DNA from 3 places in the Ochrobactrum sp. 19YEA23 genome. Region 1 is predicted to be linked to each of the others. Evidence: riboswitches for the same ligand, from Rfam matches in the RefSeq annotation. Region 1 holds a riboswitch; each other region holds the start of a gene.

The links. A riboswitch is a leader RNA that binds a small molecule or an ion and turns the genes downstream of it on or off. The one in region 1 is predicted to bind thiamine pyrophosphate.
Region 2: linked by a shared signal. The riboswitch ahead of thiB (thiamine ABC transporter substrate binding subunit) and the one ahead of thiC (phosphomethylpyrimidine synthase ThiC) in region 1 are both predicted to bind thiamine pyrophosphate.
Region 3: linked by a shared signal. The riboswitch ahead of thiD (bifunctional hydroxymethylpyrimidine kinase/phosphomethylpyrimidine kinase) and the one ahead of thiC (phosphomethylpyrimidine synthase ThiC) in region 1 are both predicted to bind thiamine pyrophosphate.

The regions. Positions count from the first base shown of each region.
Region 1 covers NZ_JASAMQ010000010.1:272-5,489, forward strand. The annotation lists gene thiC (phosphomethylpyrimidine synthase ThiC) at 65-1,822, opposite strand; TPP riboswitch at 1,914-2,025, opposite strand; gene QBD01_RS21120 (MFS transporter) at 2,181-3,497, opposite strand; gene QBD01_RS21125 (MarR family transcriptional regulator) at 3,854-4,288, shown strand; gene QBD01_RS21130 (MarR family winged helix-turn-helix transcriptional regulator) at 4,298-4,729, opposite strand; gene hmgA (homogentisate 1,2-dioxygenase) at 4,874-5,218, shown strand, end outside.
Region 2 covers NZ_JASAMQ010000011.1:105,456-110,673, forward strand. The annotation lists gene thiQ (thiamine ABC transporter ATP-binding protein) at 1-201, opposite strand, end outside; gene thiP (thiamine/thiamine pyrophosphate ABC transporter permease ThiP) at 198-1,826, opposite strand; gene thiB (thiamine ABC transporter substrate binding subunit) at 1,823-2,827, opposite strand; TPP riboswitch at 2,924-3,038, opposite strand; gene QBD01_RS22215 (thiamine diphosphokinase) at 3,143-3,820, shown strand; gene QBD01_RS22220 (glycine zipper domain-containing protein) at 3,932-4,216, shown strand; gene QBD01_RS22225 (ABC-F family ATP-binding cassette domain-containing protein) at 4,385-5,218, shown strand, end outside.
Region 3 covers NZ_JASAMQ010000001.1:595,009-600,226, forward strand. The annotation lists gene QBD01_RS02665 (ABC transporter substrate-binding protein) at 1-244, opposite strand, end outside; gene QBD01_RS02670 (thiamine phosphate synthase) at 241-888, opposite strand; gene QBD01_RS02675 (thiazole synthase) at 888-1,658, opposite strand; gene thiS (sulfur carrier protein ThiS) at 1,660-1,857, opposite strand; gene thiO (glycine oxidase ThiO) at 1,854-2,846, opposite strand; gene thiD (bifunctional hydroxymethylpyrimidine kinase/phosphomethylpyrimidine kinase) at 2,846-3,736, opposite strand; TPP riboswitch at 3,823-3,929, opposite strand; gene QBD01_RS02695 (putative bifunctional diguanylate cyclase/phosphodiesterase) at 4,342-5,218, shown strand, end outside.

The sequences.
Region 1 (5,218 bases):
CTGTGTAAGACTTATAGCGCTACTGCAGCTATTTAGAAGTTGCACTCATTAGCCGGCTTCAGCCTCACACCTTCATGCTCTCTTCCTGCGATCCTGCGCGTATCTCATGTGAGATTTGCATTGAACAGAACTTGGGACCACACATGGAGCAGAAATGAGCGTCCTTGTGAGCCTCCTTGGGTAAGGTCTCGTCATGATAAGAACGTGCTGTCTCTGGATCCAGTGAAAGATTGAACTGATCTTCCCAGCGGAATTCGAACCGAGCCCGCGATAGCGCATCATCACGGATACGCGCTGACGGATGCCCTTTTGCGAGGTCTGCGGCATGAGCGGCTATCTTGTAGGTGACGACACCGATTTTAACATCGTCGCGGTTGGGCAAGCCGAGGTGCTCCTTCGGGGTAACGTAGCAAAGCATGGCGGTGCCGAACCAGCCGATCATCGCTGCACCAATTCCCGAGGTTATATGGTCATAACCGGGTGCGATATCAGTGGTCAGCGGTCCGAGCGTGTAGAACGGCGCCTCTCCGCACGTGTGTAATTGCTTGTCCATGTTCTCTTTGATCTTGTGCATAGGAACGTGGCCGGGTCCTTCTATCATTACCTGGCAATCCTTGGACCAGGCTATCTGGGTCAGTTCTCCAAGCGTCTCGAGTTCGGCAAATTGTGCCGCGTCATTGGCATCTGCGATCGATCCCGGACGCAGACCGTCGCCAAGGGAGAATGAGACATCGTATGCCCGACAGATATCGCAAATTTCTTCGAAATGTTCGTAGAGAAAACTCTCTTTGTGGTGGTGTAGGCACCACTTCGCCATGATCGAACCGCCGCGTGAAACGATGCCGGTTACGCGATTGGCGGTGAGGTGGATATAAGAAAGCCGCACGCCAGCGTGTATGGTAAAATAATCAACGCCTTGTTCGGCCTGTTCGATCAATGTGTCGCGATAGATCTGCCAGTTCAGATCTTCGGCGATACCATTGACCTTCTCCAGAGCCTGATAGAGCGGTACCGTACCGATTGGAACTGGCGAGTTCCGGATGATCCATTCTCGAATATTGTGAATGTTTCGTCCGGTTGAAAGGTCCATGACCGTATCGGCACCCCAACGGATCGCCCATACCATCTTTTCAACTTCCTCGCCCATAGAAGATGTTACGGCAGAATTGCCGATATTAGCGTTGATCTTAACCAGAAAGTTCCGCCCGATGATCATCGGCTCGGATTCAGGATGGTTGATATTGGCAGGAAGAATAGCGCGTCCCTCTGCAATCTCCTGGCGAACGAATTCCGGTGTTACATAGTCGGGAATGTTGGCGCCGAAACCTTGCCCGTCGCGCGGCAATTCATGCTGGACAGCTTGTCGCCCAAGGTTTTCGCGGATGGCGACGAATTCCATTTCGGGAGTGATGATCCCTGCACGGGCATAAGCAAGCTGGGTAACCGCCTTGCCATTCCTTGCTTTCAACGGTGCATTTAGAAAAGGGAATTCCGGTGTCAGTCGTTCACCTGTCGCAAAGCCGTTATCTGCGGGTTGAACCGAGCGCCCTTCATAGGCTTCGACATCGCCACGCCCGCTGATCCAGCTTTCGCGCAGTCGGGGCAACCCTTTTTCGATATTGATCGTTGCGTGATCGTCGGTGTAGGGGCCAGACGGGTCATAGACCGTAACGGGTGGCAGCCCGGAACTGGGATGCAGCGCAATTTCTCGCATCGGGACGCGGATATCCGGATAAAGCGTTCCTGGTATGCTTAGTTTTCGGGACGCGGGGAGAGGGCCAGTGGTAACAGTCGGGGCTGTGTTGCCAGTAATAATAGACATGGTTGAGGCTCCAAGATGTGACGTTGGAGACCCAGTTCCAGTGTTGGAAGGATGAAAAAACGCCATCAGGAAGCATCCAGTGGACGCTCGCATTCCAGCATTTGCACCGTCCCTACGCCAGTATGAACTGGATCAGGTTCAACGGGTCACTGCGCACGCTAGCAGTATCTCAGCCCCTTGCCGGGACTCCCCTGGTGAATGCTTAAAATTATGCACGGGCAGTTTTGGTCGTCAAGACCGGTTGGCTGCGCGCGTGTTTCTATTCCCGACCATGGACGTAAAACAAACGGTGAAGCTTGGCTTCTCTTTTTCCATTTGGCATCATCACTGATGCGGCTTTTTGAAAATCCGAAGCGCTTTAATTCACCAGATCCCTGCCTTTGGTTTCCGGTGTGGTGATCATCACATAGATCGCCGGGATTGCCATCAATGTAGCGTAGATCGCGACCGCGAAGGGCGTGCCGAATATCTCGAGCAGCCACGTGCCGATGATCGGGGCAAGCGCTCCACCCAACACCGTGGCGACGGAATAGGATGTCGACATAGCCGTGTAGCGAACGCGCGCCGGGAAGAGTTCGGTGAAATAGGCCGACATGCCACCCACGATAATGCCGTGGAAGGAGAGCGTCAGCACGGTTGCCCAAGTGAGCGTCGCGGTGTCTGCGCCGGGCGGCAGGCTGAATAGCCAGAAGCCTGCGCCGATACCGCCCACGAGACCCACCAGCGTAACGGCCTTGCGTCCGATACGGTCTGCGGTGGCGCCTGCCGCGAGTATGACCGCGACTTCGGCAATGGAACCGACGAACAGTGCGCCGAGGGCAGCTTCACGCGGCACTTTGAGGAACACGGTCGCCAGCACGACGAAGAATGTGGAGAAGAGATAGAAAAGCGCGCTTTCGCCAGCCTTGACGAACAGGACGCGGAGCATATTAGCGCCTTGGGTCGTGATTGCTTCGCGCAAGGGTGCTTTGATGGCTTCGGTCTTTTGTTCCTGCAGATGGATGAAAGCAGGCGATTCCTCGACCTTGCGCCGGACCCATAGACCGAGACCGATCAGCAGGATGGAGGCGATGAAGGGAATACGCCACGCCCATTCTACAAAAGCGTCCGATCCGAAATGCCCGATGACCAAACCGATAACGGCGGTGGCAAGTACATTCCCGGCTGGTCCGCCGATCATGGGAAATCCGGTCCAGAGCCCACGCTGCTTGGCCGGAAGGCTTTCGGCGATCAGCACCAGCGCGCCAGTGGATTCGCCGCCGATGGCAAAACCTTGCAACAGGCGCATTAGGAGCAGCAACAGGGGAGCGAACACGCCAATCTGCTGATAGGTGGGGAGCAGGCCCATGGCGACAGTCGCGCCGCCCATCAGGAAAAGACTGATCACGAGTGCCTGCTTGCGCCCTATCCTGTCACCCAGAACACCGAAGAACCAGCCTCCAGCGGGACGAGCGATAAAGCCGACGGCCTGCGTAGACAGGGCTGCAATCAGGCCGGTGATCGGATCGACCACCGGAAAAAACGCGGTGTTGAAAACAAGTGCGGCGCAAAAAGCGAAAACCGCGAAGTCATACCACTCGATAATCGTGCCGGTGCTGGCCGCGAAAAGAAGCCGTATCGATGATTTTTGCGTCTGCGCGGCATCCATTGTGCCCGCCGGTGCTGATGTGTTCATGGCTGCTCCTCCGCTGCCCAGCATTTGAAATGCCGGTTCCTCGCTACCGGCTCCCTATAATCGTATCATTTGCAACGAAGTCAAGTTCATTGCAATAGCAACGTTACATATGCAATGAAATAGTGGCCATCAGTTTCTGGGGATTACAATCTGCAGGAGGTGCGAGGATCAATTCAAAAGGCAGTTCGAACGGACAGGATAACAGTGGTGTACGGGTAGTTTTCATTGAGGCGCAATCTTATCAGACCGCGTTTCGCTCCGACTAGATCTCGCTCTTGAAAAAGCCTTTGAAATTGTCCGTCCATTCCGGGAAAATGATTGAAATGAAAAGACTTTGTGAGGGGTATGCAATGCGCATGGAGACGTTTTTTCCTTATAGGCTCGCGATTGTCGCGGAAGCGTTCTCCCGGCAGCTGGTTGCTGTTTATGGTCACGAATATGGGCTGATGCGTGAGGAATGGCGTCTGCTGTTTCTGCTGGCGGAGGCAGGTTCCATCGATTCCGTGCGGCTTGCCCAGCGCACCTCCCTCGACAAGGTGCAGGTCAGTCGGGCCGCCAGCCGTCTGGAAGAGAAAGGCCTGATTGTCAGGACTGTATCGAAAGAAGACCGACGTTTGCGGCACTATGCTGTCACGGATGCGGGCCAAGCCCTGTTTCAAAAGGCCTTTGGCGAAGTCGATGCCAAGGCCAATGCCATCTTGGGTGCGATGTCCGAGCAGGACCGGCTGGCTCTGGAAACGGGCATTGCTGCTCTGCACAAGGCCGTCAAACAGGTGACTGAAGCCGAGTGAGGTTCGCAACTATCGCGAAGGGTGGGCGCTGGAAAGGCGGGTCAGCCCATCGAGAAAATGTTTGGCGTCCGGGCCTAGATCTTTAAGGATCTCCGCCTGAAACTCGTCGGCAATCTTGCCGAGACGGTGCATCAGTTCTTCCCCCTTGGGGGTGAGTGCGAGTACAATCAATCGACGGTCGACATTGTTGTCGGATTTACGCAGTAAGCCCGCACCTTCCAGACGGGTTGCGGCCCGGCTGACAATCGACTTGTCGAGATTGACCCGGGTATTGATATCCCGGATGCTGACTTCGCCGCTACGATAGAGATGCGCCAATACGCGCCATTCAGGGATGGTCAGCCCCGCCTCGGCGGCATAGCGTTTTGCAAATCGCTCGCTGATCCGCGCGGCCACCACACTGAGCCGATAGGGCAGGAAGCTATCGAGTTCGAATGCCATGCACGTCTCCTTTTTGCAGGAAAGGAGCAGAGTTTCATTGCAAATACAACGGAAAAAGACGTGTCACGCAAGAAGCATTGACTTCGTTGCATTCGCAACGTTAATATCGTTGTTAGAGCAACGAATTTGCCGGGAGGAATAATCATGACCACTCACACGATCCCGCAGGGCATGGTCCGCGCATCGGTAACGACTGGAACGGTCGAGGGCTATATGCCCGGTTTCGGCAATGACTTTGAAACCGAGGCGCTGCCGGGCGCTTTGCCGCAAGGTCAGAATTCACCGCAGAAATGCAATTACGGGCTTTATGCCGAGCAGCTGTCCGGCACCGCTTTCACCGCGCCGCGTGGTCAAAACGAGCGGACCTGGTGCTATCGCATTCGCCCATCGGTCCATCATACGGGCCGATTCCAGCTGATAGATGTGCCGTACTGGAAGACCGCGCCCAATCTGCCGGTCGGCGATCCGCAGCGGCGCAATATCACCAGT
Region 2 (5,218 bases), on a different contig from region 1:
ATCGACACCGCCAATGGCAATCATGCCCGATGAAGGCGTCTCGAAACCGGCAATGAGGTTCAGGAGCGTGGATTTGCCCGAGCCGCTCGGCCCGACAATGGCCGCAATAGAACCGCCCGCAATAGCCAGGTCGAAGCGCATTGCGGTTTCGCCATAGCTGAAACGCACGTCGGTGAGGCGGATGTCGGCGGAAGCAGTCATGAAACGGAATTCTCTTTCCGGGATGTGGCGGCGCGGTCGGCAAGCATCATCAGGCCGAGGCAAAGAAGCCCCAGAATGAGCGCCAGACCGGCAGCATCGAATGTGCGGTAACTGCCCATGCGCTGCAAGAGAAGATAGGGCAGGGTCAGAAGCGCATCGCTGCCGAACAGCGCGATTGTGCCGAGGTCGCCAATGGAAAGCGCCATGGCAAAGGCGAAAGCCATGCCAAAAGGTCTGCGGATCGACGGCCAGTCAATGAGCCGAAGCCGATTGAGGCCATGAATGCCAAGCTGGGCACAGAGCCGATTGTGACGCGCAGCTGCCGTATCCCAGGCCGGGCGCAATAGCCGGACCGCGAAAGGCATAGCCATAGCAGCGTTGACGGTTACCACCATCACCGGCGCGATGGCGAAAGGATTGGTGAAATGGCGCAGCAGGATGAACCATCCCGCGCCGATCACGATAGGCGGCATGACGAGTATCAGGCTCGCGCCCGTATCGAACAGGCTGGCTATTTTGTTGTTTCTGACTGCTTCCCGGGCCGAAACGAGCGCCAGCGAGAGAAGCACTGAGAGCGTTGCCGCAGAAAAACCGAGCGCAAGGCTGGTGCCGATGGCGCGCCAGACTGTCGTTTCGCTGAGCAGGCGGGTGAGGTCGGCAGCAAGGCCGGACACGACCACGCCTGCAATTGGCAAGGCGACATAAAGAAAACCGATGAGAATGGCGGTGATGTTGAACAGGCGTTCACCCCGCGCAGGCCTGCCGTAGCGGCGCGGTGCTGCCGTGTGGGTAAAGCCTTCTTCTGAAGGACGCCCGGTCAGGCGCAGGGCCAGCAGGATCAGCAAGGTCAGGCCGAGCTGGGTGACGGTGAGCGCCACCGCGCGCGCCGGGTCGAAATCAAAATGCAGGCTTTGATAGATCGCCACTTCCAGCGTTGTCGCGCGCGGACCGCCGCCGAGCGTCAGCACAGTAGTGAAGCTTGTCACGCATAGCATGAAGATCAGCCCCGCCATGCCGGGCAGGCTGCGGCGGATAACCGGCCATTCGATCAGCCGAAAACGGGCGCGATTGCCCATGCCAAGCTGGGCCGCCAGTTTCCAATAATCGGCGGGTATCGATTCATAGGCAGCGAGAATGAGCCGCACCGCCAGCGGCATGTTGAAGAACACATGCGCGATCAAAATGCCCGTAATGCCATAGATATCCGGCTGGAACGAGTGGCCCGCAGCGTCCGACATATGGGCGATCAGGCCGTTTCGACCGTAAATGCTGGTAACGCCCAGCACGGCCACAAGGGCAGGCAACGCGAGCGGCAGAGCGAACAGCCGCAGAATAAAACCCCGCCCGGGAAAATGCGCTTCCGAATGCAAGGCGCGCGCAACGGGAATAGCAAAGGCAACCGAAAGCAGGCTCGACGCGATGGCCTGTGCGATAGTGAAACGGGCGGTTCGCCAGAGATAGGCATCGAAATTTGCGGCGGCATCGAAGCCGCCGCTGGCTTCAAAGGCAAGCGCGATGAGCGCGCCACCGGCAAGCACGACAAGAAAAGCCAGCGCCAAAGCCCCCGCGACGGGTTTCATCGCGGGGGCGGAGCTGGTGTTTTTGCCTGCCGGAGTGCCGATCATTTGCTGGTGGCTGCCAGCCATTCATCGACCCAGGCCTTGCGGTTCTTCGCAACCTCGTCGGATGGAATGAGCAAGGTCTTTTCCGGCTTCGGCAATGCGTCGAAAGCGGCGGGAAGCGGCGTCGATGTCTTGCCTGCCGGGAACATCCAGTTGGTTTCCGGGATCACATCCTGAAAGCCGGGGCCGGTCATGAAGGACAGGAACTTCTGCGCCAGCGGGTTCTTGGCGCCAGTCGTCGTCTGGGCGGCCAGTTCGATCTGGAGGTAATTGCCTTCCGGATAGGCCAGCGCCTTATAGCGATCTGTCTTCTCCGCGATGACATGATAGGCTGGCGAACTGGTATAGGAGAGCACCATCGGTGCTTCACCCTTGGTGAAGAGGCCATAGGCTTCCGACCAGCCAGGCGTGACGGTGAGAATGCGCTTCTGCAATTTCTGCCAGGCATCGCCCGCCTGATCGCCATAGACGGCTTTCATCCAAAGCAGTATGCCAAGACCCGGCGTCGAGGTGCGCGGATCCTGAAGCACGATCTTCTGCGACGGGTCCCCTTCGACCAGTTCTTTCAGGCTCTTGGGCGGATTGGGCAGCTTTTCCGAATCATAGACGATGGCGAAATAGCCATAGTCATAGGGCACGAAAATATCGTCCTTGAAATCCCCCGGCACGCTGACATTGCCAAGATCGATGCCGCTTGGCGCGAAGAACCCGCTGGCGCGCGCTTCGGTGGTGAGATTGGTGTCGAGGCCAAGCACAATATCGGCCTTGGTGTTGCCACCTTCAAGCTTCAGCCGGTTGAGCAGCGCGACGCCGTCTGCGGAAGCGACCCAGTTGATCTCGCAGTCGCATTCCTTCTCGAAGTTTTCCTTCACCTTGGGGCCGGGGCCCCATTCGGAAATGAAACTGTCATAGGTGTAGATGGTAAGCTTGTCTTTAGCTTGCGCTGCGGGCGCGAGACTCACCGCTGCCGCAAAAGAGAAGGCCAGCAAAGATAACAGCCGCATAACGGCACGTCCTTTCATCAAGTTAAAAGGATATAGCGCCGCTTGGGGTCTGGAGCACAACCGTAACCGAAAAGCTGCAACTTTTCGGGATCGTGCCGCAGAGCAGCATCTAATCCCTCCGCCGGTGCAAACCGGATCAGGTTCAGCGGGTTGGTTTTTGGAAAAACCTCTCAGCCATTCATGGGAACAAATGGCACCCCGTTAGAGCGTTGCGACATTAATATGTCAGGCCATAAAGGGCAAGAGAGGCAAAACCGATGCAAACTGGGACAAAGCGGACTTCCAGCTGCGATTTGCCCATGATATGAGCGGCTTATGAGCACATTCGTCATCCTTCTCGGCGGCGACCTCGTCGTAACCGAACGGCTGCGGCAGCAGATTGTCGGAGCGCGTATTCTTGCAGCCGATGGCGGTATTCGTCATGCAGCCGCTCTGGGCGTCGAGCCGGAACTGTGGCTCGGCGATTTCGATTCCACGCCGCAAGCCTTGCTCGAGCAATATGCCCATGTGCCGCAAAAGACATTTCCCCGCGCCAAGGATATGACGGACGGCGAACTGGCTTTCGAGGAAGCCTTTGCCCGTGGCGCGACACGCGCCATTTTGTGCGGTGCTTTCGGCGGCCAGCGTACCGATCATACGCTGCTGCATCTCACAATGGCGACAGCGCAGGCAAACAAAGGGCGGAATGTTCTTCTGTCCAGTGGTGTGGAAGAAGCCTGGCCGGTGACGGCTGGCGAGTTTACCTATGATTTCCCGGAAGGCACGCTGTTCAGCGTCATCAGTTTCACCTCTGTGGAGGGGCTTTCAATCACAAATGCGGAGTGGCCGTTAGACAACGTGACCCTTCCTTTTGGTTCTTCGTGGACAGTTTCCAATATAGTGCGTGGAACACTTCGCATTACTGTGCGTTCTGGCTTAGCGATACTTGTTGCAAACTTAAATTCGGAGCATGCAGACGGGGCATCGCTAACCTTACCGATTGAAAAGGCTTGACGCTTGACAGCGAAACGTATTTCAAATGCGTAAGCGGGTTTATTAGTTAGCGCCGAAATTGGGGACGCAAAATCGGCACCTGAAGTGTCAACTTTGACAGGAGATTGTTTGATGAAGTCACGTCTTTCCATGATTGCGGTTGCCGGGGTGCTCGCATTGTCGACAGCAGCATGCACGACCAACGAACAGCGCACGGCTGGTTACGGTGTTGGCGGCGCAGCAATTGGTGCTCTCGCCGGTGGTGCAATCGGCGGTAACGGCCGTGGCGCTCTCACGGGTGCTGCTATCGGTGCTGTTGCCGGTACGCTGGTTGGCGCTGCCCAGACGCGTAATGGCGTGCAGTACTGCCGCTATCGCGATAATTACGGCCGCGTCTACGAAGCACGCTGCCAGTAAGCTTGAAGCTTAAAATCGTATGACGGACAGGCCGGGGAAACCCGGCCTGTTTGTTTTTCGTGCCTCTTTCCTATCGATCCATTTGACAGAACGGCTTTTGTCGCGGACAAGCAGGGCGGAATTTCAAAGCACATCCCGAGAACCGCCCAGAAAGCCTCAGAAGACACCATGGCACCACCGCTCCTTCGCCTAGACCAGATCAAGCTCACCTTCGGCGGTACGCCTCTTCTGGAGGATGCGAGCCTTTCGGTGAGCGAGGGCGACCGCATCGCGCTGGTCGGGCGCAATGGTTCCGGCAAGTCCACGCTTCTGAAGATTGCCGCCGGCATGGTCGAGCCGACTTCGGGCGAAGTGTTCAAGCATCCGGGCGCGACCGTTCGCTATCTGCCGCAGGTGCCGGACATGGACGGTTTTGCCAGCGTGCGCGCCTATGTTGAAGCCGGGCTCGGACCGACCGACGATCCGCATCGCGTGACCTATCTTCTGGAGCATCTGGGCCTGACCGGCGAAGAAAATCCGGATTATCTTTCGGGCGGTGAAGCACGCCGCGCAGCGCTGGCGCGTGTGATCGCGCCGCAGCCCGATGTGCTTTTGCTGGACGAGCCGACCAACCATCTCGATCTGACGACCATCGAATGGCTGGAAGGCGAATTGCGCCAGATCCGCTCGGCCATCGTGCTGATCTCGCATGACCGTCGCTTTCTGGAAAATGTCAGCCGCGCGACCGTCTGGCTCGACCGTGGCATCACACGCCGTCTGGAGCAGGGTTTCGGCCATTTCGAGGAATGGCGCGACAAGGTTCTGGAAGAAGAAGAGCGCGATCATCACAAGCTTGGCCGCCAGATTGCCCGCGAGGAGCATTGGCTGCGCTATGGCGTTACGGCGCGCCGCAAGCGCAATATGCGCCGCCTCGGCGAATTGCATTCCATGCGTGCGGATTTCCGCAATCACCGTAAGGCGCAAGGTTCGGCGGTTCTGACGGCCAGCGATTCCAAGGAATCC
Region 3 (5,218 bases), on a different contig from region 1:
AAATGGCAAGATCGGCTTGTCCCGCCGCCACCATCTTGGTCGGCGTCGAGGCATCGGCAGGCGCGACGATATCCACGTCCAGCCCTGCATCCTTGAAGTAGCCGAGCTTGTCGGCGACGATGATGGGACCGTGATCGGGGTTCACATACCAGTCGAGAATGAGCTTTAGCTTGTCGTCGGCGTGAGCGGCGGTGGCAGCGGTGAAAGCGAGGCCGAACAGGGCGGCGAAGACGGTCTTTTTCATGTGCGTTGCCTTTCCATGGGGGTCTGCTCCAGAGCGTGGCCTGCATAAGCGCGGGTGGTTTCGATCCATTGGCGCAGGCGGCTTTCGGGGTCGGCATTGAGGGTGATGTCGGTGACGACGGAAACGATATCGGCGCCCGCTTCGAAAACGCCCGGTGCGCGTTCGACGCTCATACCGCCGATCCCGACCAGTGGAATGTCGCCAATCCGCGCCTTCCATTGGCCAAGACGGGGCAGGCCCTGTTCGTGCCATTTCATCTTTTTCAAAATGGTCGGGTAGATGGGGCCAAGCGCGATATAGTCTGGCTTTACCGACAGGGCGCGGTCCAGTTCCGCCTCGTCATGGCTCGAAACACCCAGTTTCAAACCACCGGCGCGAATGGCGTCAAGATCAGCATCGTCGAGGTCTTCCTGTCCGAGATGGATGAAGTCGCAACCTTCCTCCAGCGCGAGCTTCCAGTAGTCGTTGACGATCAGCTGGCAGTCATGGGCAAGGCAGATTTTCCGCGCGGCGCGGATTTCGCTGCGCAGGTCCTGCTCGGTCTTATCCTTGGCGCGCAACTGCACCAGTTTGACGCCAAGCGGCACCATACGCTCCAGCCATTTTGCGCTATCGAAGATCGGGTAGAACGGATCGAGGGCCATTACAAAAACGCCTTTCCGAGAAGAGGGGTGGAAGGTGCCGCCATATCGCGCGCTTCGATGGCGTCTGCTTCAAAAGCGAGCCGCCCGGCTTCAATCGCAAGGGCAAAACCGCGCGCCATGGCGACGGGATCGCCAGCCTTGGCGACAGCGGTGTTGATGAGCACGGCGTCATAGCCAAGTTCCATCGCCGCAGCCGCATGGGACGGCACACCGATGCCGGCATCGACAACAAGCGGAATATCGGGGAAATGCGCCCGCATGGTTTTCAGCGCATAAGGATTGTTGAGGCCACGGCCCGAGCCGATCGGCGCGCCCCAGGGCATCAGCACTTTGCAACCGGCTTCAATGAGCTTTTCCGCGACGACAAGATCGTCATTCATATAGGGAAAGACCTCAAAACCGTCGTCGCACAGTATGCGCGCTGCTTCGACCAGACCGAACGGGTCGGGCTGCAACGTGTCGTGGTCGCCGATCACTTCCAGCTTGATCCAGTTGGTGCCGAAGATTTCACGCGCCATTTTGGCGGTGGTTACCGCTTCACGCGGCGTGTGGCAGCCTGCCGTATTGGGCAGAACGGCGACGCCCAGCTCGCGGATCAGCGCCCAGAAGTCTTGTCCGGCGCGCGCATCGCCGCTTTCGCGGCGCAGCGACACGGTGACGATATCGCTTTGCGAAGCGCGCACCGCATCCGCCAATATGGCGGGCGATGGATATTGCGCCGTGCCGAGCAGCAGGCGGCTTTCAAATTGTTGGCCGTAGAATTCCAGCATCTCAGCCTCCCTGCATCGGGGCCAGAACTTCGATGCGGTCGCCAGCCGACAAGGTCGCGGCTGCGCGCTCGTCGCTGGCCACGAATTCACCGTTCAGCGCGGTTGCAACAATCGCTTCATCCAGTTCGATCTCGGTCAGCAGCGCCGCCAGATTGGCGGCTGCCGTGGTGATGACTTCACCGTTGAGCACGATCGTCATGCATAGTCCTCCACAAATTCGGGCATGGTTTCGGGCGTGGTCGCGGCCGCAACCGCCATGCGTGCCACGGCGGGCGAAAGCAGGAAGCCATGGCGGTAAAGCCCGTTGACATAGATGGTTTTGCCACGCCGTCGCACGCGGGGCAGGTTGTCTGGAAAGGCGGGGCGCGCATCGACGCCGGTTTCGAGAATCTCCGCTTCGCCGAAGGCCGGATGCAGGGCGTAAGCCGCGCTCAAAAGCTCCAATGTCGAGCGCACGCTGATGCCACTGCGCTGATCGCTTTCGATCATCGTCGCGCCGATCATGTGCACGCCGTCGCCGCGCGGCACGATGTAGAGCGGAATGCGTGGATGCAGGAGACGCACAGGCCGCGAAAGGTTGATGTCACGCGAGCGGACAACCAGCATCTCACCTTTGACACCGCGCAGATCGGGCAGCACATCGCGGGCGCTAAGACCGCGGGCATCGACGATAATATCCGCGTCGATCTTCGCTGTGTCCGCTTCCGTATTGAGGTGGAACACGACGCCTTTTCTTTGCAGGTTTCCGGCCAGTTCAACCAGTGTCTTGCGCGGATCGAGATGGCCTTCGCGTGCGAAGAACAGGCCCTGCCGGAAACGTCCGGCGAGATCGGGTTCCAGCGCATCGATGCGTTCACTGTCTATTGTGTCGAAGGCTTCCGTGCGGCGGGCGAAGCGGCGCAACTCGCTGGCGTCGCGGTTGTGCGACAGAACCAGCGTGCCTTCGCGCTTGACGCCGGAGACGTGCTTTTCCCACCAGCCGATGGCTTCCTGACCGAGCCGTACCACAGGCTCCTCGGCGCTTTCGCCCTCGCACCATGGCGCCAGCATGCCGCCTGCAAGCCAGGAGCAGCAGTCGGAACCGATCTGCGGGCTGCGGGCAATCACCGTGACGGCGTGGCCCTGATCGGTGAACTCGGCGGCGGTGGCAAGACCGGCGACACCCGCTCCGATGATGGTGACGCGCATCACGCAATCTCCTCCGTGCGGGTTTTCCAGAGGTCATGGAAATGGTGCACCGGCCCATGGCCGTGTCCGATCTTCAATGTGTCGGCAGCGCGGATTGCCCCTTGCAGATAGGTGTGGGCTGCAAGCACCGCTTTTTCGAGCGGCAGGTTTTTGGCAAGCTCTGCCGCAATGGCCGAGGAGAGCGTGCAGCCTGTGCCATGGGTGTTGACGGTCCGGATGCGTGGCGCTTCGATACGCAGCGTCGGCTGATCGCGGCGAACGAGCAGGTCGACGCAAATTTCGCCTTCGGCATGCCCGCCCTTCATCAGAACGGCTTTCGCGCCGAGTTCGAGCAATGCGCGGCCCTGCTGTTCGGCGTCTTCATCGTCGAGCGCCAGACCGCAGCCGAGCAGGCAGGCCGCTTCAGGCCGGTTGGGAGTCAAAAGCGTTGCGAGCGGCACCAGTTTCTGACGCAAAAGCGCAATGGCGTTTTCGCTCAAAAGCCGGTCGCCCGACTTGGCCACCATCACCGGATCGAGCACGATAGGGCCTGAAAAATGGGCAAGTCCGCGCGCAATGGCATCGATGGTTTCAGGCACGGACACCATGCCGATCTTCACCGCAGCCACGTCGAGATCGCTGAAGACGGCGTCTATCTGCCCAGCGACGATGGCGGGCGGGATGTCATGCACCGCGCTCACCGTACAGGTGTTCTGCACGGTCACAGCGGCAATGACGCTCGCGCCATAGACGCCGAGCGCCGAAAATGTCTTGAGGTCGGCCTGAATGCCAGCACCGCCGCCACTGTCGGAACCGGCAATGGTCACACAGATGGGGGGCACGCAGATGGGCGCAGACCGTGTCTGGTCATTGTTGGATTTGGTTCGGGAGAAACTATGTTTCTGGTTCATCGTATCGTCTCTCATTCCGAACGGAAAGATGAGACGCCATGAACCTGTATGGAGCATAAGCTCCGAGTGGGATGAACCCTGTCCGCGACGCGTCAAACTCCGTTCCCTACGCAGGTATTACCCGGATCAGGTTCAATGGGTTAACGCGAGAACGCGCCTCTCAGCCTCTTTCGAGGCACCCCAACGAATTTTGCATCCATAGGCATAGGCCGGAAGTTTTGAACGGTCAAGCAATCTTCAGTGGATGTGGGGTCACTTCCCGGTGACGGCAGCTGCGATAAAATAAGATCATCAGAAAAAACTAAATGAGCGCCTCCTTCATATATGGTTTGTTAAAACCATTGGTCGTATTGTCCCTGCGGGGAAGTGCGTCCTGGTGGCGGTCCCCGCCTGTTTGTTCGTGCCTGTCTGGTCATGAACTCATGCGGAATATGATGTTCCAGTGAGAGGTTTTATTGGCTAATTTAGACTGACGGCATGTGTCGGCTTGGGGCAAGGGGTGTATAATGGCGAAGCGGAAAGCCGGTCCGGCAGAGGCGGGAGGCTCCATGGCGAGCACATCCCAGCAGGATTTCCGTATTCTGTTCACCACCCATCCGACGCCAATGTGGGTCTATGATCCGCAGACCCTCGGCTTCATCATCATGAACGACGCAGCCTATGCGCTTTACGGCTACACGCCCGACGAGCTGCCGGGCATGACCGTACTTGATATCCGTCCGCATACCGAGCGCGAGCGCATGCTGAGCGCTGTTCGTGATCGTAGCGATCTGGAGCGCCCGGAGCGCTGGCAGCACCGGCGCGCCGACGGCGAAATCATCGAAGTCCTGACCTACGGGCGTGAGGTGCAGTTCGATGGCAGGGAAGCCATTCTCGCCATCGTACAGGACCGGACCGAACTTGCCGAAGCCAACCGGCAGGCGATCCATGCCCAGTCTTTGCTCGATAGCCTTGTCAGCAATCTGCCGCTCGGCGTGTTCATCAAGGACATGCAGGATGAGGGGCGTTATGTGCTCTACAATCAGGCGGCCTCGCAGGCGAGCGGCAAGGCGGTCGAGACGGTGGTCGGCTTTACCGACGCCCAACTGATGACGGATCTGGAGCGCCGCCAATATGCGCAGCAGGATCGTCAGGTGATGAGCAAGGGCGAAGCGCTGAGCGTTGAATATAAAACCCATCACGACGATGGAACCCTGCGTATTCTGCGCGTGATCAAGAGTTCCATTCCGCCGATTGACGGCGCTTCGCCGCGCTATCTGATCGGCCTGATCGAAGACGTCACCGAACGACGCGAAATCGAGGCGCGCATGGCCCATATCGCCATGCATGACAGCCTCACGCGATTGCCCAACCGTGCCTATTTCTCCCATCATGTGGAGGAATTGCAGAAAAAGGGCGGTGATGCGGAGCCATTTGCACTTTTCTATATCGACATCGATCATTTCAAGAGCATCAACGACAATATCGGCCATCAGGCAGGCG